3 regions of the Methylophilus sp. Leaf414 genome follow, and region 2 is predicted to be linked to each of the others. Evidence: predicted binding sites of a transcription regulator. Region 2 holds the regulator's gene; each other region holds the start of a gene.
What was found. The regulator sigma-54, encoded in region 2, starts transcription at its own class of promoters, with help from an activator protein. The targets are predictions, from matches to a motif close to TGGCACNNTTCCTGCT.

Region 1 (7,587 bases), on a different contig from region 2:
GGTTTCGATATCCACCGAACCCAATCCCACCAGCTTAGGGCTGTGTCTTACCAACTGAGCGACCTGATTATCATCTATCGTCAGATCTGGTGTTTCACGGCCGACTACCACAGCGTAATCAATCCCAGCCTCATCAATTTCCTGCAGGTACCCTTCAACCGTGTAAGAGCGGCGGAAATGTTCAGGCTCCAGCGAACCCACCCGCTGATTAAGCCACTTTGCTGTTTCGTATGAAGGCGTGTTGGGAGTTGCGCCAAAGAAGTCATGCAAAAATGCAGGACGGTTGCGCATATCAATTATTTTTTGTTTCATGAAATCAATTCAATCAAGAGTTTAAGCGTAGAAACTTGGGGTTGGATAATTGCCATTCAGTGCCCAATCCCCCAGGTCTTTCAGTTTGTAATCCACCGGGTCGTGTAAGGTGTATACCCGCAAGTTGCGCCAGTACCTGTCCATGCGCAGTTTGGCGGTGGTGGCCCTGGCACCTGCAACCTCGAATATGCGCGTCGTCACATCCAGACCGGATTTTGTCGCATTCACCTTGGCGGAAAACACCGCCAGCGCCAGTTCACCCCTGGTTTTTTCGTCCAGGGAAAGGTCTTTTTCCCAGGACAGGTCAAGCAAAGTGGCTGCGTGGTCAGCAAGGATGGCCGAGGCATGCAGACCGGCCCAGAATTCGCCGTAATGCAGCAGCGTAAACGGGTCCTGATGTATGGTTTGCGCCAGCGAGCCAGACCAGACGCGGCTGTTGCTGCTGGTGTACTTGACACCTTCTTCCAACGCGCCTTCGGCAATGCCAATGTAGATATTGGTGAATATCAATTGCGCGACCAGCGAGCGCAGGCTGGCAAAAGAAGAACTCAGCGGACCCGGATCAATCAGTAACTCGCCATCTTCGACCAATAGCTGCTCAAACTCTGCACTTCCGCTGTCGGTCTGGCGCTGGCCGATATTGTCCCAATCGCCTTTCAGGTGTATGCCCTTGCGCTGGGTAGGTACCGCCGCGACCAGGAACTTGCCGGTATTTTCCTCAATGGCGGAAACAATCATGTAGTCCGAATCCATAGAGCCCGAGCAAAAACTTTTCTGGCCGGTGAATTCATAACCACCGGAAATCTTGCGTGCTATGGTGCGGTTATCCAGCGGGTTGAGTGCATTTCCCCACCAGAGGTTATGACTGGCGGTTAACCGGTAATAGTGCTGCCATTGCGTGTCACTGGCGTACAGGCGGATAGAAGTCAGCATCAAAAACTGGAAGGCAAATACCTGGGCGATGGAACTGTCGACGCGGGCGATCTGGCGGATGATGGTGTAGATTTCCTGCCAATTACCTCCCAGGCCGCCATAGGTTTGCGGGATGAGTAATTTCAATAACCCGCTATCGCGAACCGCCTGCCTTTGCTCGTAAGGCGTGCCACCTGCCGCATCGCGCTCTACCGCTGTTTTGGCTAAATAGGCGACCAGTTGCTGCGTGACCTGCTGCGGGTCGCCACTGAACGAGATGCCATGCTGATTAAATGTGTCGTTCTTTAATGTACCGCCGTTCAATGCTATTTCTTTGGATTCATCTTTTTGGCGGGCGTTAACTGCAAGTGTCATTACTTTCCCCTACGCCGCATGTTTAACCGGTCTGGCCGCGCCAAAGGGCCCGGTCATGTTGGTGTTGATACTCACCTCGGCTTCTACCCTGGGCTGCACCGGCAATAGCGGAAACAACAACTCGGCGACGCGGTAAGATTCTTCCAGATGCGGATAGCCGGAGAAGATAAAGTAATCAATCCCTAGCGATTGATACTCTTTGATCCTGTCAGCCACTTCCTGTGGGTTACCCACCAGCGCTGTGCCCGCGCCGCCGCGCACCAAACCTACCCCTGCCCACAAATTGGGAGACACTTCCAGCTTGTCACGCCGACCCTGATGTAATTCGGTCATTTTCTTTTGCGCGACTGAATCAAAATTCGCAACTGCTGCCTGTGCAGCAGCAATCGTGTCATCGGTCACATGCGAGATTAAATCCTCGGCTGCCGCCCAGGCTTGCTCACTGGTTTCGCGCACAATCACATGCAGGCGGATACCGAATCGGATACTGCGCCCCTGCTGTGCCGCCGCCTCGCGAATCACGCGGATTTTTTCCGCTACCGCTGCCGGTGGCTCGCCCCAGGTCAAATGCACATCTACATGCTTGCTGCTCAGTGCAATGGCTGCTTCAGAAGCACCACCGATAAATAATGGCGGATAAGGCTTTTGCAGGCTGCCAGTGGGCAGGCTGGCACCTTTGACGCGCAAGTAATCGCCTTCAAAATCAACCACTTCTTCTGCCAGTACTGCACGCCAGATAGATAAAAATTCTTCCGCTTCTGCATAGCGCTCGTCATGGGCGAGAAAGCTGCCTTCCGCCTGCTGCTCTGCCGGGTCGCCACCAGCCACCACATTGATCAGCAAACGGCCACCGGAAATGCGGTCCAGGGTGGAGGCCATCCTGGCGGACACCACTGGAGATATAAATCCAGGACGCGTGGCGACTAAAAATTTGAGTTGTTTGGTTTCATTGATCAGGGCAGAAGAAATCACCCAGGCGTCTTCGCAGGAACGGCCGGACGGAACCAGTACGCCACCAAAGCCCAGCCTGTCGGCTGCCTGTGCAATTTGTTTTAAATAAGAGAATGTTGCCGGCCTGGCACCCTTGCTGGTGCCTAGGTAACGCTGGTCCCCATGTGTGGGTAAAAACCAGAAAATTTCCATAATAGTGCTTTCCTTCACTCGTGCTACAGATTGAGTGAACAACTGCAAAGAGCATGCCATAAATAAAAATCAATCAATTCAGTCACTTAAATGATAGAAATTCAATGTTGCTGGATAAGCAGCACAATTAACCGGGGTGCTGCTGTATCAGCAGCACAGTTGCTGATACAGCAGCAGATGTGGTTTTAATAAGAAATATAGAGTTATTTGATTGCCACAACCTCAACCTATCTATAAATAAATAAGCTATTGTTTTATATATACTTATTGCCAATATCAAGACACTATTAAAGCTGCGGCATGCTGAAAATCAGCACTCAATTGAGTTGGCACAAATCCTGCTGAATATTCCAGCATAAGCAATAAGCTGGATATAACTTTTGAATATAAATCAATTTGCCCTCATACCCACAGTGCACCTGAGTGATGGGTTGGAACCTTTGGCGGTAGCGAGACTATTGGCTGATTCATTTGCACTGACCGCAGTGGAGCGTGATCATCGCGGTGGCACACCAAAATTTGAACGTGATGCGTTGCGCAACAGTGGCCTGCTGTCGTTAATCATTCCACAGCAATATGGTGGCTATGGTGCCAACTGGCAGGAAACCTTGCTGGTAGTACGTGAGTTTGCCAAGGTGGATAGTTCGATTGCGCATGTGTATGGCTTTCAACACCTGATGCTGGCAACTGTGCGCCTGTTTTCGCGGCCTGACCAATGGGAACGCTGGTTTGAGCAAACGGCACAACTGGACTGGTTCTGGGGTAATGCGCTCAACCCTTTAGATGACAGGACGATTTCGAAATCGTACGCGCACTGGCATGAGTTTTCCGGCAAGAAAAGTTTTTGTTCCGGCGCGCTGGATTCGGAAATGCTGATTGCATCGGCAATCAGGAAAACAGATGGCGAATTGGTGATTGCGGCTATTCCCACGTTGCGGACGGGTATTACTATCATGGATGACTGGGACAATATCGGCCAGCGCCAAACTGATAGCGGCACCGTGAATTTCGAGAAAGTACGTGTTGAAGAAAACGAACTGCTGACCGAGCCGGGGCCACTCAGCAACCCTTTTGCATGTTTAAGGCCGCTGATCGCGCAATTGATCCTGACCAATATTTACCTGGGCATTGCAGAAGGCGCTTTTAATGATGCGCAAAACTACACCTTGCACGAAGCCAGGCCATGGAAGAATTCTAACGTGGCTTTGACCAGCGAAGATCCCTATATCCTCAGCCATTATGGCGAGTTTTGGGTGAGCCTGGAGGCCACACGTGCGCTGACCAACCTGGCGGCAGAAAAACTGGATGACGCCTGGGCAAAAGAATTGGCATTAACTGAAGAAGAGCGTGGCCTGGTAGCAACCAGCATCAGTGCCGCCAAAGTGCTGGCTACCCGCACCGGCCTGGATATTACCAGCCGCATGTTCGAAGTCGCGGGTTCAAGGGCAACACATGCAGGCTTGAGACTGGACCGGCATTGGCGCAACCTGAGAACACATACCCTGCATGACCCCATAGATTACAAAATCAAGGAGCTGGGTGAATGGGCGCTGAATGGCAGCTTCCCTAACCCTACATTTTACTCATGAAAATTATGGACAAATTTATCGAGCAACTGGATTACGCGAATGATGTGACCACCCGCGAGAACGAAAAGAAGCTGCTGACGCTGCCGAATTCGCGTTCGCTGACGACCTCTATCCGTGCCACGGCGCAGGTGTTTGAAGACCCTAAATCTATCGCACTGCTGAGCCGCATCAATCAGATCGCGCCCAGTGATGCTAATGTGCTGATCATAGGTGAAACCGGTACCGGCAAGGAACTGATTGCCAGGCATGTGCATGAGCTCAGCAACCGTAAAGGCAAACCGTTTGTCGCGGTAAATTGCGGTGCATTCTCTGAAACCCTGGTTGAAAGTGAATTGTTCGGCCATGAGAAAGGTGCGTTTACCGGCGCCTTTGTTGCGAAAGCAGGCTGGTTTGAAGCGGCTAATGGCGGGACACTGTTCCTCGATGAAATTGGCGATTTACCGCTCAACATCCAGGTCAAATTGCTGCGTGTGTTGCAAGAGCGCGAAGTCGTCCGCCTTGGCGCACGAAAATCGACACCCATTGATGTGCGGCTGGTGGCGGCGACTAATGTCCGGCTGGAGGAAGCAGTACAGGCGGGTAATTTCCGGGAAGATTTATTCTATCGCTTACGCGTTGCCCACCTGGAATTACCAACCTTAAGAAACCGCCCCGGCGATATACTGCCGCTGGCTGAGTACTTCGTCGGTGAATACACACGCCGCCTGGGTTATTCAGAAATCCGCCTGGATGACTCCGCCAGGCAGAAACTGCTACAGCACAGCTGGCCAGGCAACATCCGTGAACTGGAAAATGTCATCCACCACTCACTGCTCATCTGCAAAAACAATCTGGTACGTAGCGAAGACCTGCACCTGTCTTCCATCCAATTGCACCGCCAGAAATCTGAACAGCAAGTGCAACATCAGGCTGAAGCAGATGTTCTGAAAGAGGCCTTCGACCAGTTATTTGAGTCAGGCAGAGAGGATTTATATACCTATTTTGAAGACGCGTTTGTCAAAGCCGCCTATGACCATTGCCACCAGAACCAGGTGCAAACCGCCAAATTACTCGGCGTCAGCAGAAACGTAGTTCGCGCCAAGCTGATCAAAATGGGAGCCATCAATGCGCTTAGATGATTTGCTGCCCGCATTAGAGGCCGAGCGCATCACCCTGAAAGCGACTTCGAAATTACCCACGCAATACGGCGAATACCTGTTGCATGTGTTTGAAGACACGCAAACCCATATTGAGCATATTGCATTGGTGCTGGGTGATATCGCAGGCCAGAGTAATGTGTTAACCCGCGTCCACTCCGAATGCCTGACTGGTGACGTGTTTTCATCGCAACGCTGCGATTGCGGCGATCAGTTCAAGCTGGCGCAGTCACTTATCCAGCAAGAAGGAAAAGGAGTTATCGTTTATCTGCGCGGCCAGGAAGGCCGGGGCATAGGCATCACCAACAAGATACTGGCTTATGCGCTACAAGATAGCGGGCTGGACACCGTGGACGCCAACCTTAAACTAAACCTGCCGGTGGATAGCAGACAATATGAAGCCGCTGCTGTCATTTTAAAAAAACTCGGTATCGCTTCCATCACCCTGCTCACTAATAATCCGGGAAAGGTCTCATCATTGCTTTCCCATAAAATCGTGATTGATAAAATCCGACCTTTGCAGACAGAAGTGAACGCCTCGAATCAATCCTATTTGTATGCTAAGAAATTAAAATTGGGACATGTGCTATCCATATAAAACAATCAAACTCTATAACTTGATTGATTAAGGCAGTCTGCAACGCCATGATTCCAGAAGCGTAAGCATGCCCTCCTACGCAACCAACCCAAGAAAAGCCAAATTGGCCCTACTCATATAAATCCTTACTGAAACCTTAAAAACACCAGTCACGATTTGGCATTTGAGACAGCCATGGTAATAACTATCTGTTTAGAATCATAAAAATTTAAGTCTTATAAAAAATGACTCGAACACTTTTATATATTTTATCGATAACTTTAAGCGTTCTTATTGGAGTTTCAGGGATTACTATGAAATCTATCCCACCTTGATCGGCATTTTGCCAATAAGTTTGTCGAGGGTGACAGGATAGTCACGCACACGAACACCTGTGGCATTGTAAATGGCGTTCGATACTGCTGCAGCCACACCACAGATACCTAACTCCCCGACGCCTTTGGCTTTCATAGGGGATGAGATAGGATCAGTTTCTTCCAGGAAAATCACTTCCTGGTGCGGAATGTCTGCATGTACTGGGACTTCATAGCCTGCCAGATCATGATTCACAAAATAACCATAGCGCTGGTCGACCTCCAGTGACTCCATCAAAGCAGCCCCTACCCCCATGGTCATCGCGCCAATCACCTGGCTACGTGCCGTTTTTGGATTAAGGATGCGCCCGGCTGCGCAAACGGCTAACATACGGCGAATCCTGGTTTCGCCGGTGTAAGCATCCACAGCAACCTCTACAAAATGTGCACCAAAGGTGGACTGCTGGTATTTTTTATCAAGATCACCGAATTCAATCGTATCTTCAGCGTTTATACCTTGGCTGCCCGCCAATTCCGCCAGAGTAAAGCTCTTTGAGCCATGAAGGATTTTCTCATCAGCAAAAACAGCACTCTCGATATTGAAATTTGCTTTTTGCGCGATGGCTTCCCGCAATTTGACACAGGCAGCATACACACCTGAAGTAGAACTGTTACCGCCCCACTGACCGCCTGAACCAGATGAAACCGGAAAATTCGAGTCGCCAAGTCTGACATTGACCTTTGCTAAAGGCACGCCCATCATTTCCGCCGCCGTTTGGGCAATGATGGTGTAGCTGCCGGTACCGATGTCCGTCATGTCAGTTTCAACAGTCAAATAGCCACGCCGATCCAGACGTACGCGCGCAGCTGATTTCGTGACGATGTTATCCCGATAAGCGGATGCGACTCCCAATCCAATCAACCAGCGGCCTTCACGCAATACCCCAGGCTTAGCTTTTCGTTTGCTCCATCCAAATTGTTTAGCGCCAGTTTGGAAGCACTTCACCAGTTGGCGTAAGGAAAATGGTGGATGAGGATTTGGTGGCTCTTTTTCTTCAGTTTTTTTGGATTGTGAATCTGTCGATGAAGGTTTAGCAGGAGAGTCCGGAACAGTTTGAGTGTCATTCCTGATGCGGAACTCAATGGGATCCATGCCTAATTTCTCTGCCATTTCATCCATGGCGATTTCCAGCGCCGCCAGCCCGGAAGCCTCGTTTGGCGCACGCATG
Region 2 (7,587 bases):
TTGCTGATGGGTCGCGAGTTGCAGAAGCAGGCGGGAATGGCGCAGCAGTGTGTGCTGATGATGCCATTGCTGGAAGGTCTTGATGGCGTTAATAAAATGTCCAAATCGCTGGGCAACTATATTGGTATCAGCGAGGCACCCGAATTAATTTTTGCCAAAATCATGTCTGTCTCCGACACGCTGATGTGGCGCTATATTGATTTACTGTCTTTTGCCTCACTGGAAACGATCGCCGAATGGAAAGCGCAAGTTGCCGGTGGCGAAAACCCGCGTAATATCAAGGTAGGTTTTGCGCAGGAAATCGTAGCCCGATTCCACGGACAGGCAGCAGCAGAAAAAGCACTGGCAGATTTCCAGACGCGCGCCAAAGGTGGCATCCCTGATGATGTGCCGGAAGTGGAAGTGGCCATTGAAGGCGAGAGTATTGGTATCAGCCAGTTACTGAAACTGGCTGGCCTGGTAGAAAGCACCAGTGAAGCGATGCGTGCCATTCAGCAAGGTGGAGTGAAACTGGATAGCGTAAAAGTGGAAGACAAAAATCAGCAATTGGAAAAAGGCGTGGTGGTGGCCCAAGTTGGCAAACGCAAGTTCGCCAAAATAACCATTAAGTAATTAACTGCTTGAAAGTAAAAGGCCGCTTTTTAGCGGCTTTTTTCTGGAATATAGAGATTACGCTTTAAAGTGACTTACGCAAATTGGCGGGTGGAATGCTCAATGATTCACGATATTTGGCAATGGTCCGGCGCGCTACCACAATGCCCTGTTGTGCCAGGGTGTCGGTAATCTGATTATCTGACAATGGTTTTTTGACGTTTTCTTCTGCGACCATCTGTTTGATCAGTGCTCGGATCGCCGTCGCCGAGCAGGAACCACCAGCATCTGTCGCAACTGAGCTGCCAAAGAAGTATTTAAGTTCATAAACGCCGCGTGGTGTGAGCATATACTTATGCGTAGTTACCCTGGAAATGGTGCTTTCGTGCAATTCGAGTTCTTCGGCAATCTCACGTAATACCAGCGGGCGCATGGCAATGTCACCGTGCTCAAAAAAGTTGCGCTGCCTATCCACAATTGCTTGCGATACGCGCAATATGGTCGAGAATCGTTGCTGGATATTCTTGATCATCCATTTGGCTTCTTGCATCTGGCTTTGCAGATACTGGCCGGAACTCTCACGATTACGTTTAAGAATATCGGCATACATCTGGTTGATGCGCAATTTAGGGATCACGCCATCATTCAGGGTAGCTACCCAAATACCTTTAATCTTTTTGACCACCACATCATGCTGGATAAAATGATCGTGGCTGAAATTGGAAAATTCGCTACCCGGCCTCGGGTTTTGCTGGCGGATTAGCTGTTGCGCGCCTTTGAGTGAGGTTTCATCGCAACTCAATTGTTTGCGCAGCTTCACAAAATCTTTATTGGCAAGCAGTGCCAGATGATCTTTGACCAGTGCAATGGCGGTTTTCAGGTAGGGCGTATCCCCAGGCAAGGCATTAAGTTGCAATAACAGGCATTCACGCAAATCGCGTGCACCTATGCCGATGGGATCAAGATTCTGGATCAGCTTGAGTGCGGTCTCCAGCTCGAGCAAATCTACCTCAAGTTCAAGCGGCAGGTTTTCAACGACTTCCTGCAGATCCTGTTCGAGATAGCCGTCATCATTAATGCTGTCGAGCAGCAGTTTAACCAGGCTCATATCACGGTGCGATAAATGCGCCAGCTGAATCTGGTCTATGAGGTGCTCACGCAAGCTGATGCTGCTGGCATCCTGGCGGGAGAAATCGCCGTCTTCATCGTCATTATTGTTGCGGCCTGCCTCGTCCCAATTGCTGGTACTGCCAAATTCGCCATAATCATCTTCAAATTCCGGCGGTGTGAATTCTTCATTAAGGTTGGGTAATTCGCCTTCGTTACCGCTAAGGTCATCCCGTAATTCTTCACGCAAAGTATCGGCTGGCGAAGAAATATCCTGTTGAATGGCAACGTCAAATGAACTGGCATCTTCCACTTCAGCCTGAGCCTGCAACGGTGCTTCGGGCGTGTTATCTTCAAACTCGCCTTCTTCATTGTCAGCCATTTCCAGTAAAGGATTTTCCTGCAAGATGGCTTCCAGCTCCTGGTTAAGTTCCAGCGTCGACAATTGCAACAGACGGATAGACTGCTGCAACTGCGGCGTCAGAGCCAGGTTTTGCGACATGCGTAATTGCAGGTTTTGCTTCATAACAAATTACAGCCTAAAGTTTTTGCCCAGATATACTTCACGTACACCTTCGTTCTGGATGATTTCATCCGGCGTACCCGCGGCAAAGATGGCGCCTTCATTCACGATATAAGCGCGGTCGCATATATCCAGCGTTTCACGCACGTTATGATCTGTGATTAAAATGCCTATATTCTGGCTGCTGAGGTAACGGATAATTTTCTGGATCTCGATCACCGCAATCGGGTCAATCCCGGCAAATGGCTCATCCAGCAGAATAAACTTCGGGTCAGTTGCCAGGCAACGCGCGATTTCAACCCGGCGGCGCTCACCCCCTGACAAACTGACAGCCTGGCTATTGCGGATATGCTGGATATGTAGCTGATCCAGCAATGATTCCAGTTTGGCTTCACGCTGTTCAGCGGTATAAGGACGGGTTTCCAGTATCGAAAGAATATTATCGGTCACAGACATCTTGCGAAAAATGGAGGCTTCCTGCGGCAGGTAGGCCAGACCCATACGCGCACGCTCATGCATGGGGGCGTGGCTAACATCGGTACCATCCAGGGTGATACGGCCGTCATCCAATGCCACCAGGCCAACAATCATATAGAAGCTAGTGGTTTTGCCTGCACCATTCGGACCCAGTAATCCGATCACTTCACCACTGTGCAAATCAAGCGTGGTGTTTCTGACGACGGTACGGCCCTGATAGGTTTTTTTTAAATGGCTGACGCACAAATGGCTGTTGTCTGGAGAAACGGTTGTTTGCATATTGCCAGTCTTTACTGTGATTCTTTCTTGGATCCGTTTTCAGGTGCATCGGGTACCGGTTCAGTCCTTAACTGCAACGAGCGATTCATCCGCAACCCTTGTTGGGTATTAGATTTGTTATCTAACACTGGTGGGGTTGTTTTGTTTTTTGGCTGTATGGTAGCTTTCACGCGGCTGTTGGCGGTGCCATTCGGGTTTGCTTTAGTGCCACCGATCACTTCTGCATATTCGGCATTGGCGTCATAACTGATGTAATCACCCGTCACTACGTCTTCGCCACGTTTGACCCAGGCATTGGTATACAGTTGCACTTTATCCATGCGGGCATTGTATTCAATGCGCTGACCACTGCCTTGCATCCACTCATTTTTGCCGGTGCGTTTCTGTTTAAATGTGGTTGGCGTGCTAGGAGTGCCGGTACAAGTGCTATGCTGGAAGCCATCCTGGTCTTCACGTACTATCATCTTGTCGGCCTTGATTTGCAAAGTACCCTGGTTCAGGATCACATTACCGGTATAGACGCTGATTTTTTTCGCATCGTTGACGCTGACGGTATCGGCTTCCAGCTCTATCGGCTGGTCACGATCTGACTCCTCAGCCCAACCGGTAGCTGAGCATAGCGTGCCCAGCATCAGGCAGGTAACATAAAATAATTGCGTGCGCGTTTTCAACTCATCTCTCCAGAATCATCGACTCTTAGTACTTGTATTTTTGCTGGTGCCGCTTTTAGCTGGCTTGACCACAGCCTTTGTGGGTGCTGCATCGGGCGCTCGCTCATAATGAACATGCACCCGGTTAAATAATTGCATGGTTTCCGATTTTTTATCAAAACGCATACCGGTACCGGTAATCACTGTCGCTGGTTTCTGATGGATAGTGACGGGCAAATCGGTATAAGCAATATCCGTATCCGGCTCTACGAATAACTTCTCGGTAAGCATTTGCATTTCACCTTTTTCAGCGGTGGCCTGGCGAATCACTTTGACCTGTTTGTCAAACTCCACCAGTTTACCATTGCCGGATATTTTGCCACGCTGACCGTGAATCTGTGTGTATGGAGACTCTTGTCCAAACTGGGTAAAACGCGGCCTGTCCAGTTCAGTGTGGTCACTATCCGGGTAGTGGCGCATCTGAGCAGCAGCCAGCACATATTTTGTTTTTCCAGTCGCATCGGTGCGCGTGCTGACAAAGTTATACAGCATGTAATCGGGCGCATGACGGCTCAGACCAGTCACGCGCGCCGCTTGCTCTTGCACTGTTTGGTTAATCCAAAAAGTCAGCAGTGCCAAAAACAGCATCAAACCAATCGGCAGCAGAATCGGATATTTAAGCATGCGTAAAATCTCTACCTGTCTGCCTAAACGACTTTCGCCTTGAGCAAGTCATGCATATTAAATGCGCCTACCAATTGCTGTTGCTCGTTCACAGCCAGAAAACCATTGATTCTGTGTTGCTCCATCAAACTGACGGCTTCAACGGCCATTTGCTGGGTACCCAACAGTCGGGGCTGCTTGCTCATCACATTTAAAATAGGCGCCTGGTGATCCGTGAGTCCCTGAACAAACAGGCGTCTTAGGTCGCCATCGGTAAATATACCAGTCGGTTTTTGTTCAGCATTCACAATGGCAGTAAACCCCATGCCTTTGCTGGTGATTTCCTGGATTGCCTGCTGCACCGTGGCTTTTTCACTGATACTTGGAATAGCATCGCCAGTGCGCATCACATCTTTAATCCTGACCAGTAATCGGCGGCCAAGACTACCCCCGGGGTGCGAACGGGCGAAGTCTTCGGCAGTAAATTCGCGCTGCTCAAGCACGCATAACGCCAGTGCATCGCCCAAAGCCAGTGCCGCGGTGGTGCTCGCGGTCGGTGCCAGGCCTAGCGGGCAGGCTTCATGACCAACTGCAGCACTTAAATGTACTTCCGATTCACGCGATAAGGTTGAATCTTGCGTGCCGGTAATGCTGAGAATACGGGCGCCAATGCGACGGATAGCAGGCAGAATGTTGATGATTTCATCACTCTCGCCCGAGTTGGAAAGCGCAATGACCACATCTTCAGCGGTAATCATGCCGAGGTCGCCATGGCTGGCTTCGGCCGCATGCATAAAAAATGCTGGGGTCCCTGTGCTGGCGAGTGTAGCTGCAATTTTGCCGCCGATATGCCCGGATTTCCCCATGCCGGTGACAACAATACGGCCGCGGCAGTCAAGAATCATATGGACCGCAGCTTCGAACTCAGCGCCCAGGCGTCCGGCCAGCTGGCGGATCTCATCTGCTTCGTGCAATAACACATTGCGCGCTTTTTCTACTATGCCAGAACTTTCAGCAAGTTTGACACCTGATTTTGCTATACTCATGGTCACTAAGTATAGCAAGTGACAGCCCCGGCAAGAAAGCGAATCTAGGCTTTTTTACCGTTTTTTTAATATCAGGCACATTTTTTGCATTGAACAAAAGTTTTGTGGCGGCATAATTAAGCTGACATAATCCGGTTTTATAATAAATTAACGACCACAAGCGGCGTATTCTCTGTATATCGGCAATGTGGTCTAAATCAATGGTTTTAATTAGTTGCTTAGAATTTTTGCATGTTTGACTCCCTAATCCATTTACTTTTATTGCTCACCAGTTCGGTATTTGCCGTCGGTTTGTTCCGCATATTGGGACTGCCGGCAATACTGGCTTACTTTATGATCGGCATCGTCCTCGGTCCGCATACATTGGGCCTGCTTGAGGATGAAGAAACCGGTCGCCAGGTAGCTGAATTCGGCATTGTGTTTCTGATGTTTAGCATAGGCCTGGAATTCAGCCTGCCCAAGCTATATGCCATGCGTAAAACCCTGTTTGGTCTGGGTGGCGGGCAAGTGATTCTCACGCTGGTTGTCAGCCTGTTGCTAGGCAAAATGGCCGGGTTAAGCCTGACCACTGCTTTTATTATCGGTGCAGCGTTGACCATGTCATCTACCGCCATCGTTTCAAAAATCCTGATGGAACGCGTAGACCTCAGCTCACGTCATGGACGTTTGAGTATCGGGGTATTGTTATTCCAGGATCTGGCAGTGATTCCAATTCTGGTGCTGATTCAAACATTGGGTGCGCACAGTAATAACTGGCTGGATGTGCTTGGACTGACATTGTTGAAATCGTCAGTCCTGCTATTCCTGTTATTCAAGTTTGGTAAAAATATCCTCAACTTCTGGTTTGAGCTGGTAGCCAAACAGCGTTCACGCGAACTGTTTGTATTAAACGTGCTGATGGTGACCTTGCTCATGTCGGCAGCCACCAATTTTGCCGGTCTATCCTTCGCGCTGGGTGCCTTTGTCGCCGGCATGCTGATCTCAGAAACCAAGTTCCGCTACCAGGTGGAGTCGGATATCGCGCCTTTCCGAGATATTCTGCTCGGCTTGTTCTTTATCAGTGTCGGTATGTTGCTGGATGTCAGGGTCATTCTTGAACATGCAGGCTTGATCGTTGTGTTGCTGGCGGTTTACCTGATGTTCAAAATAGCCCTGATTGCTTTCCTGACCAAATTCTATGGCTTTGAAATGGGGGTGGGTGTTCGTACCGGCATTATCCTGGGCCAGGCAGGTGAATTTACTTTTGTGATTCTGGCTTTGGGTTTGCAAACGCGCCTGATCGATGGTGAGGCCCTGCAACTGGTGTTGTCCGTGGCTATACTTTCGATGCTGGTGGCGCCATTTATTATTCAGTACAACGGCCGTATCGCGCGTTACCTGGTAAAAAGCTATACCCGCAATAGCATCAAAGGCGTTGACACTATCCAGGAGCACAGCCAGGAATTAAGTGGTCACGTTATTATTTGTGGCTATGGCCGTAGCGGTCAGTATCTGGGCCGTTTTCTGCGTGAAGAAAATATTCCCTATGTTGCCCTGGATATGGATGCCAGCCGCGTGCAGGAAGCCGCGTCTGCCGGTGAAAACGTGATTTATGGTGATGCCAGCAGGCGTTCAGTAATGGAAGCCGCTGGCCTGGGTCGTGCCAAGGCCGTGATTATCAGCTATGCCGAAACACGTGCCTCCATGAAGGTGCTGGATGTAATCAAGGAACGCCATCCTAACCTGCCGGTGATTGTGCGTACGCATGATGACAGCGAGATGGATGAGTTGCGCGCCGCCGGTGCGGCTGAAGTGGTGCCGGAAATTCTCGAAGGCAGCCTGATGTTAGCTTCGCATGCCCTGGTAACCCTGGGGGTGCCGCTAAATCGGGTGGTAAAACGTATCCGCCTGTTCCGCGAAGAACGCTACAAAATGTTCAAGGGTTATTTCCGCGGTGTCAGCGATGCCGATGCGTCTACCGCCTCTTTGCCACAACTGCACTCGGTGGAAATGTATAAAAATTTCTATGCGCATGGCTTACGGCTGGATCATGTTCCGTTTGAAGATTTTGCGGTCGAGGTTAAACAGCTACGCCGCCCTAACATGCCGGAACCTATCGTCCCGCGCGGCGATATCGTGCTGAACGAAGGTGATGTGCTGGTATTGCTGGGCAGTAATGCCGCCCTGATCGCCATGGAAGTCTATTTGATTTCCGGCCGCAAACCCTAGAAACTCCACCCCTGATTTCAAGCAGGCTGCTAACAGTGTAAAG
Region 3 (7,587 bases), on a different contig from region 2:
ACAGGATTTGAACCTGTGACCTTCGGGTTATGAGCCCGACGAGCTGCCAGACTGCTCCATCCCGCGTCCGAATCGACCTAAAAACTTGTGTTGCGTCGAGAGGTGAGACTATAGCAAAGAATTGAAAGAGGTGTCAACACAAAATCAGAGAATTGTTACGGACAGATGTATAGACAGTGACGCATCAGTTAAATAAAAACGCCGTTTCCTCACGGCGTTTTTATTTAACCGACTGAATACTAATACTAAATTACTTTGCTGCGCCAAATACCTTTTTCAGTAAGTTACTCGCCTGCCCCATCGGATCCTGGCGGATAGCGGCTTCTTCTTTCGCGACCATTAGGTAAACACCATCCAGCGCCTTCTGGGTGACATACTGATTAATATTGGCATTTTCCTTTTTCACCACACCAAACTGGCTGCCCATTTCCGCATACTTATTATAGGTATCAGCCAACTGCACATTTGCAGTTGCCTTTTGTACGATAGGCAGAAATTTTGCCGCCATGTCAGTTGAAGTGGTTTTTTTGAAATATTGCGTTGCCGCATCTTGCGGACCGGTCAGTATGCCTTTGACATCCGCAAGACTCATTTGCTTGATGGAGTTAACCAATAAGGCCTTGGCTTCTGGCACCGCTTGCTCTGCGGCCCGGTTCATTTTCAACACAAGATCATCGGCCTGATCCCCCATGCCAACCATTCGCATGCCTTTCTCTATTTTCTTTAGTGAATCAGGCAACGGAATTTTCACTTCTTTATTACCCAGAAAGCCATCTGTCGCACCAAGCACATCAACGGCTTTAGTCACTCCCTGGTTAAGAGCCAGCTTGAGACCATCGTTTGTTTCCTTGTCAGTTAAATTGCTGACAGCCGCATCATTGCCAGCTGTGGAATCACCCCTCACTTTATTGACAACATCGCCCAAACCTTTGAGGTCAAGTGCCTGAGCATTGGTAATTATCAAACCCAAAACAAGTAAATAGGCTGTTTTTTTCATTATGCTTCTCCGTCCAAAAGGCTGCTCTAGTGTACCCACAAAGCACAAAGCAAGTCCATAAGGACTTGCTTTGCTTAAAAGCTACTTTTATAAAGCTGAATCAGGCTTTGAACTGTTCCACTTTCCAGATACGACTCGCATATTCGCCTATGGTACGGTCACTGGAAAATTTCGCCATCCGTGCCACATTCAAAATAGCCACGCGTGACCAGGCATACTCATCTTGATATAAGGCAGCCACTTTGTCTTGCGCCTCAACATAAGCTGAATAATCTGCAAGTAATAAGTAATGGTCACCTTTTTGCAGCAGGGTTTCCACGATTGCCTGGTAGCGACCGCGTTCGCCAAATGAAAAGAATCCGTTTCCTATCATGTCAATGACCTGCTTGAGTTCAGGGTTGCCGTTGTAATAATCCCATGGGTTATAACCACTGGCTTTAATCTGCGCCACCTCGGGTGTGGTCAGCCCAAAGATGAAGATATTCTCGTCACCCACTTCTTCCTTGATTTCGACATTAGCTCCATCCAGCGTACCTATGGTCAGCGCGCCGTTCAGTGCCATTTTCATATTACCGGTGCCGCTAGCTTCAGTACCTGCGGTGGAAATCTGTTCGGATAAGTCCGCGCCAGGGAATAGGATTTCAGCAGCACTTACTTCATAGTTAGGATAGAAGACGACTTTTAGCTGATCGCCCACTGCCGGGTCATTATTAATAATTGTCGCCACATCATTAATCAACCGGATGATCTGCTTGGCTAGCCAGTAGCCAGGCGCGGCTTTACCGGCAAAAATCACCACGCGCGGCGTCTGGTTGTGTGCCTGGCCATTGCGGATGCGGTTATACAAAGTGATGACATGCAGCACGTTCAATAACTGACGTTTGTATTCATGAATACGCTTGATCTGCACGTCAAATATCGCCTGCGGATTAATGGCAACGCCGGTTTTCTGCAATATTTTGTATGCCAGCCTTTGCTTATTGGCGGCTTTGACTTCGCGGAAAGCTTTTCTGAAAGCGGCATCATCGGCCAAAGGCTCAATTTTTTTAATCAGGCTAAGGTCTTTCTGGAAACCGGTACCTATATGCTTGATTAACAGCTCAGTCAGCAAAGGATTACATTGGTTGAGCCAGCGGCGCGGTGTAATGCCGTTGGTCACATTGGTAAATTTGCCAGGATAGATTCTATTGAAATCGGCAAACAAGGTGGTTTTCAATAACTCGCTATGTAACGCAGCGACCCCGTTTACAGTATGACTGCCGACCACGGCCAAATGCGCCATGCGTACACGGCGGCCATTACCCTCATCAATAATAGAAACACGGCTCAGCAAATCACTGTCGCCAGGGAAATGCTGGTTCACCATTTGCAGGAAGCGATGGTTGATTTCGTAAATGATTTCCAGGTGTCGTGGCAACAGGGATGAAAACAAATCCACTGACCAGGTTTCCAGTGCTTCCGGCATCAGGGTATGGTTGGTGTAGGCGAAGATCTGAGTGACCAGATTCCATGCTTTTTCCCATGGCAGATGATAAAGATCTATCAGTTGATACATCATTTCAGCGACGGCAATCGCAGGATGTGTATCGTTTAACTGGATAGCGACCTTTTGCGGCAAGGTTTCCCAATCGGGATTGTGCGTGATAAACCGGTGCAGGATATCTTGCGTAGAGGCCGATACAAAAAAGTATTGCTGTTTTAAACGTAATTCTTTACCAGATTCAGACGCATCATTCGGATATAGAACCTGGGAAATGGTCTCCGCCCCATGACGGCCTTCGACAGATTTATCGTAGTTACCCTGATTAAACGATGTCAGGTCAAACTCTTTAGCGGCTTTGGCAGACCACAAGCGCAGGTTATTGACCGTTTGCGTGCCATAACCCGGTACTGGGACATCATAAGGCATGGCCACTACGCTGGCAGTGTCTATCCAGTGGCGCTCATTACCCCGCTCTGTATGCACCTGCACTACACGGCCATAAAATTTCACTTCGCAAGTGTGCTCAGGACGCTGAACCTCCCAGATATTCTGGTAGCGCAACCAGTTGTCAGGGTTTTCTACCTGCTGGCCGCCTTCGATACTTTGCCTGAACATGCCATAGTCATAACGGATGCCGTAACCGGTGGCGGGGATATCCATGGTTGCCATTGAATCGACAAAACAAGCAGCCAGCCTGCCCAAGCCGCCATTACCCAGTGCAGCATCCGGTTCCATTTCGGCCACGCCTTCCATTTGCTGGCCGATTTCCTGCAAACCTTCGCTTAATTTCGGTGCAACGCCCAGATTCAGTGCCGCATTCGAGAGCATGCGGCCGATCAGAAACTCTAGAGAAAGATAATAAACACGTTTGGTATTCGCATCTCTGTAGGCATCGCGGGTTGTCACCCAGCGGCTCATCAGGTGATCACGTACAGTAAAGGCGGCAGTTTGATACCAGTCACGGGTCGTAGCCCAGGAGTCAGATTTACCCAGGGAAAAGGTCAGGTGGTTGCGTAATGCCTGTGGAATCGGTAATTGTTCATTCAAAAATTGTTCAGCGTTATGGATAGTTTCTTTTTTATCGGTCTTGCTACGTGTGGATTTGGCATTGGTGGCCATGCATCTTCCCCTAGAATATTCAATAACGGATGTGACTGTGAAGATTGTCTACATTTAAAAAGCAAAAAACAAGCCTGTCAGCGGCTGTTACGCTATATGACAAAAAGCCACGGCGAAAGGTGCCATGGCTTTTATTATAAATTACGATAAATGTAATTTTGATGACTATCGTGCTTACGCTAGTTTTGTCATACAAAAATCAAAGACTCACTCCTAAAGCGACCAACCGTAAGCAACCCCTAGAGAGTTCTGGTTCATGCGGACGTCCGCTTCTCCACCGCCAAATGGCACGGCAGGGATAGAGTTATTGCCGCGCACTTTATTTTCAAAGGCATGCGCGAAAAAGAAAGAAAGCTCGGACTTATTCGGCAAGGTATAGGTGGCTCCTAAAGTAAGGTGATCCTGAACCACGGCTGGCGCAAGAATATTAAACAAGGTTTCGCTACTGCGCACCGGTTGTGAACTGTGGTTGTAGCCTGCGCGTAATGTCAACGAGTCACTGTAGGCATACTGCGCACCTACCTTAAGAACTGTCACATCCCGCCAGCCAAAACCAGGGCCGCTGGATGAGCCTAATCGGGAAGCAAGGTTACTTAGTGACAAATTACCGATCGCATTCACATCAGAATATAAGATTCGCTGCGCATCTGCTGCCAGTGTCAGTGCAGGCGTGGTTTTGATGGCAATCCCGATACCGTAGTTTGCAGGGATATCAATATCACCACCTTCCGCAAACAAGCCTTTATATTTGTCAAACTTGCTGGCATAGGTTTTTGTTTGATAAGTGGCACCTAAAGTCACCGCATCACTTACTTGCCCAACCCAGCCGAACCGCAAGCCGGCGCCGTAAGAGTTGTCATGTCCGTTATTGGTGACATTGCTCGGCGAGGTGCTTGAAAGCGCATTATCAAAGTTCTGTAAGCCCTTCGCCTCAAACCGCTGGTAAGCCAGATTCAGGGACAAGCCTAATACATGTTGCTTATTGATGCGCCAGGTCGCGGTTGGTGCAACGACCACTTGCAGGTAATCAATCCCGGTGCGGCTACCTGTGTTATTGAAATAAGGGATACCATCTTTATAGTCGGTATTCATGCCGCCATTACCATAAACGCTCACGCCCAGCGTGGTGCGGTCATTAATCACCCGGTTATAACCAAACTCCGGGATAAAAAAATGCTCGGTATCGTTACCATCGTAACGTCCATCCAGCGCGCCGCTACCACCGGCGGTGTTGGACAGACGGACATCGCGGTCAGGTTTAAACCAGGTAACGCCAAAATCAATACGGTCACCGACGATGCCTAAGCCTGCAGGGTTTGTTGCCGCTGCCAGCGCATCTTGCGGCAGCGCAATACCGACACCACCCAATCCCAGGCCCTTTACCCCATAGCCATGGGCAAAATAACCATCAGTCGCATATACATGCCCTGCCATAATGGAAAGTAGCCATGGTAATAATTTAACGGTGTTACGCATTTTCAGCCCCTTAGCGATAGTTGAGGCTTATTAATCTACCAATCTTATTAAATAGCTAAAAATAATTTTGAATTATATTGTTATAACTTTAAAAAATATAAAGCCCGCATCTGCGGGCTTTATATCTGACGCTGATTCGGACTGACCGAATGATTACAGAATCAGGCTGTTCATACGTTTCACAAAACTGGCAGGGTCTTCCAGCTGACCACCTTCTGCCAGCAATGCCTGATCAAACAACACATGTGCGTAATCGGCAAAACGGGCATCATCGGTTTCTGCTTTCAGTTTTTCCACCAACCGATGCGCGGGGTTCACTTCCAGGATAGGCTTGCTTTCAGGCGCCTGCTGGCCGGCTGCTTTCAAGATACGTGCAAGGTTACCCGAAAGATCATGCTCGCCTGCAACCAGGCATGCTGGTGAATCTGTAAGGCGATGCGTCACCTTAACTTCTTTGACTGCCTCACCAAGCGCGGTCTTGATGCGCTCCACCAGGTCTTTGGCATTTTCCTCCACCTGTTTCTGCGCTTCCTTGTCTGCCTCATCTTCCAGCTTGCCGAGGTCCAGATCACCTTTGGCAATCGATTGCAGTTTTTTGCCTTCAAACTCTGTCAGGCTACCAAGCAACCATTCATCTACCTTGTCTGACATCAGTAATACTTCAATGCCTTTCTTGCGGAAGATTTCCAAATGAGGCGAATTCTTCGCGGCAGCAAAAGTATCGGCTGTGATGTAATAAATCGCTTCCTGCTCAGGCTTCATACGGCCGATGTAATCTTTCAGTGATACATTCTGTATTTCGTTATCGGTATGCGTGGAAGCAAAACGCAGCAGACCGGCAATTTTTTCTTTATTGGCAAAATCTTCGCCAGGACCTTCTTTCAATACGCGGCCAAACTCACTCCAGAACTTGCTGTAATCTTCAGGCTTGTTTTCCGCCAGGTCTTCCAGCAAGCTCAACACTTTTTTCACTGAGCCATTTTTAATCGCTTCCACATCACGGCTGTCCTGCAGGATTTCACGCGATACATTTAATGGCAGATCGGCAGAGTCAATCACACCGCGCACAAACCGCAGGTATTGCGGCATCAGTTTTTCTGCATCTTCCATGATGAATACGCGTTTCACATACAGCTTGATGCCTTGGCGACGCTCGCGGTCATACAAATCAAACGGCGCCTTGCCCGGAACGTACAACAGAGATATATATTCCTGCTTGCCTTCTACACGGCTGTGGGTATAGGCCAGCGGGCTCTCATAATCATGAGAAACGTGTTTGTAAAACTCGTTATATTCCTCCTCAGTGATGTCACTCTTGCTGCGCGCCCACAAAGCAGATGCCTTGTTAATCGTTTCATCCTCATCAGTTGTCACCATCTGACCGCCTTCGCCATTCTCGCCATCTTTCCATTCGGATTTTTTCATCACGATAGGCAAGGTGATATGGTCAGAATATTTGCGGATGATGGTTTTCAGTTTCCAGTCATTCAGGAACTCGTCTTCGCCTTCACGCAGGTGCAGGATGACCTCGGTACCGCGCCCGGCTTTTTCCGTTGTTTCAATCGTGAAATCGCCTTCACCGCCTGATTCCCATTTGATGGCTTCCGTCTCGCCGGCGCGGCGTGTAATCAGTGTGACTTTGTCTGCAATGATAAAACTGGAATAGAAACCGACACCAAACTGGCCAATCAGGTTGGCGTCCTTGGCCTGGTCGCCGGTCAGGTTCTGGAAGAATTCCTTGGTGCCGGATTTGGCAATGGTACCAATGTTATTAATCACTTCTTCGCGGCGCATACCAATACCATTGTCAGAAATGGTCAGGGTGCGTGCGTCTTTATCAAAAGAGACATTGATCTTCAACTCACTGTCATTTTCGTACAGGCTGCCATTCGAGATTGCCTCAAAGCGCAATTTATCTGCTGCATCAGAGGCATTAGAAATTAATTCACGCAATACGATTTCTTTGTTGCTATACAGTGAATGAATCATCAACTGCAGTAATTGTTTGACCTCGGCCTGAAAGCCCATGGTTTGTTTAGATGGCGATTCTGCTGTCGCTGTCGTCATAACGATTTCTCCAAATAACAGGGTTACACGAAAATTTTGTGATTAGATGGGGAAAAGAAAACCGTTTTTCAAGAGGGGATAATGACGGATGAATTAAATCAGAGATCCAACCCACGATTACAACATAGATTTACTCTCACCATTCAGTGGCTAAAACGGCAGTTCATGATGTTGCTTGCCTATTTAAAGCGTTTTTCTCAGCACGCTTCTTGCTAGCTTTTTATTGAAAAGGCTTTGTAAATAGAAGGAGTGGATCATGAATATTTTTCACACTTTAATCGAGCAAATGCAGGTCATGCAATTGCCCTTAACCGCAGTCACACTCACTGCGGTGCCGCGTGCGGATACCCCGCTGTTGCTGATGTTACATTGGCACGGCTTCCGCAAACAGCCGATGGAGGCTTTGCCCCTGCTCAAACCAATGCTGCAACCGGTGCCAGGCTCG

Region 1: ssuD (FMNH2-dependent alkanesulfonate monooxygenase) is a predicted target of sigma-54. The motif match lies at 2,786-2,801, and genes of this name have one in related genera.
Region 3: ASG24_RS09085 (glycogen/starch/alpha-glucan phosphorylase) is a predicted target of sigma-54. The motif match lies at 3,660-3,675, and genes of this name have one in related genera.

Annotation. Positions count from the first base shown of each region.
Region 1 covers NZ_LMQQ01000001.1:814,097-821,683, forward strand. The annotation lists gene ASG24_RS04005 (amidohydrolase family protein) at 1-312, opposite strand, end outside; gene ASG24_RS04010 (acyl-CoA dehydrogenase family protein) at 334-1,599, opposite strand; gene ssuD (FMNH2-dependent alkanesulfonate monooxygenase) at 1,609-2,742, opposite strand; gene ASG24_RS04020 (acyl-CoA dehydrogenase family protein) at 3,123-4,331, shown strand; gene ASG24_RS04025 (sigma-54-dependent Fis family transcriptional regulator) at 4,337-5,449, shown strand; gene ribA (GTP cyclohydrolase II) at 5,436-6,065, shown strand; gene ASG24_RS04035 (xanthine dehydrogenase family protein molybdopterin-binding subunit) at 6,366-7,587, opposite strand, start outside.
Region 2 covers NZ_LMQQ01000005.1:69,124-76,710, forward strand. The annotation lists gene tyrS (tyrosine--tRNA ligase) at 1-612, shown strand, start outside; gene ASG24_RS12910 (RNA polymerase factor sigma-54) at 677-2,224, opposite strand; gene lptB (LPS export ABC transporter ATP-binding protein) at 2,231-2,977, opposite strand; gene lptA (lipopolysaccharide transport periplasmic protein LptA) at 2,989-3,609, opposite strand; gene lptC (LPS export ABC transporter periplasmic protein LptC) at 3,664-4,311, opposite strand; gene ASG24_RS12930 (SIS domain-containing protein) at 4,335-5,336, opposite strand; gene ASG24_RS12935 (cation:proton antiporter) at 5,568-7,544, shown strand.
Region 3 covers NZ_LMQQ01000003.1:451,764-459,350, reverse strand. The annotation lists tRNA gene ASG24_RS09095 (tRNA-Met) at 1-66, opposite strand, end outside; gene ASG24_RS09090 (DUF4197 domain-containing protein) at 251-997, opposite strand; gene ASG24_RS09085 (glycogen/starch/alpha-glucan phosphorylase) at 1,098-3,599, opposite strand; gene ASG24_RS09080 (OmpP1/FadL family transporter) at 3,813-5,075, opposite strand; gene htpG (molecular chaperone HtpG) at 5,229-7,142, opposite strand; gene ASG24_RS09070 (hypothetical protein) at 7,399-7,587, shown strand, end outside.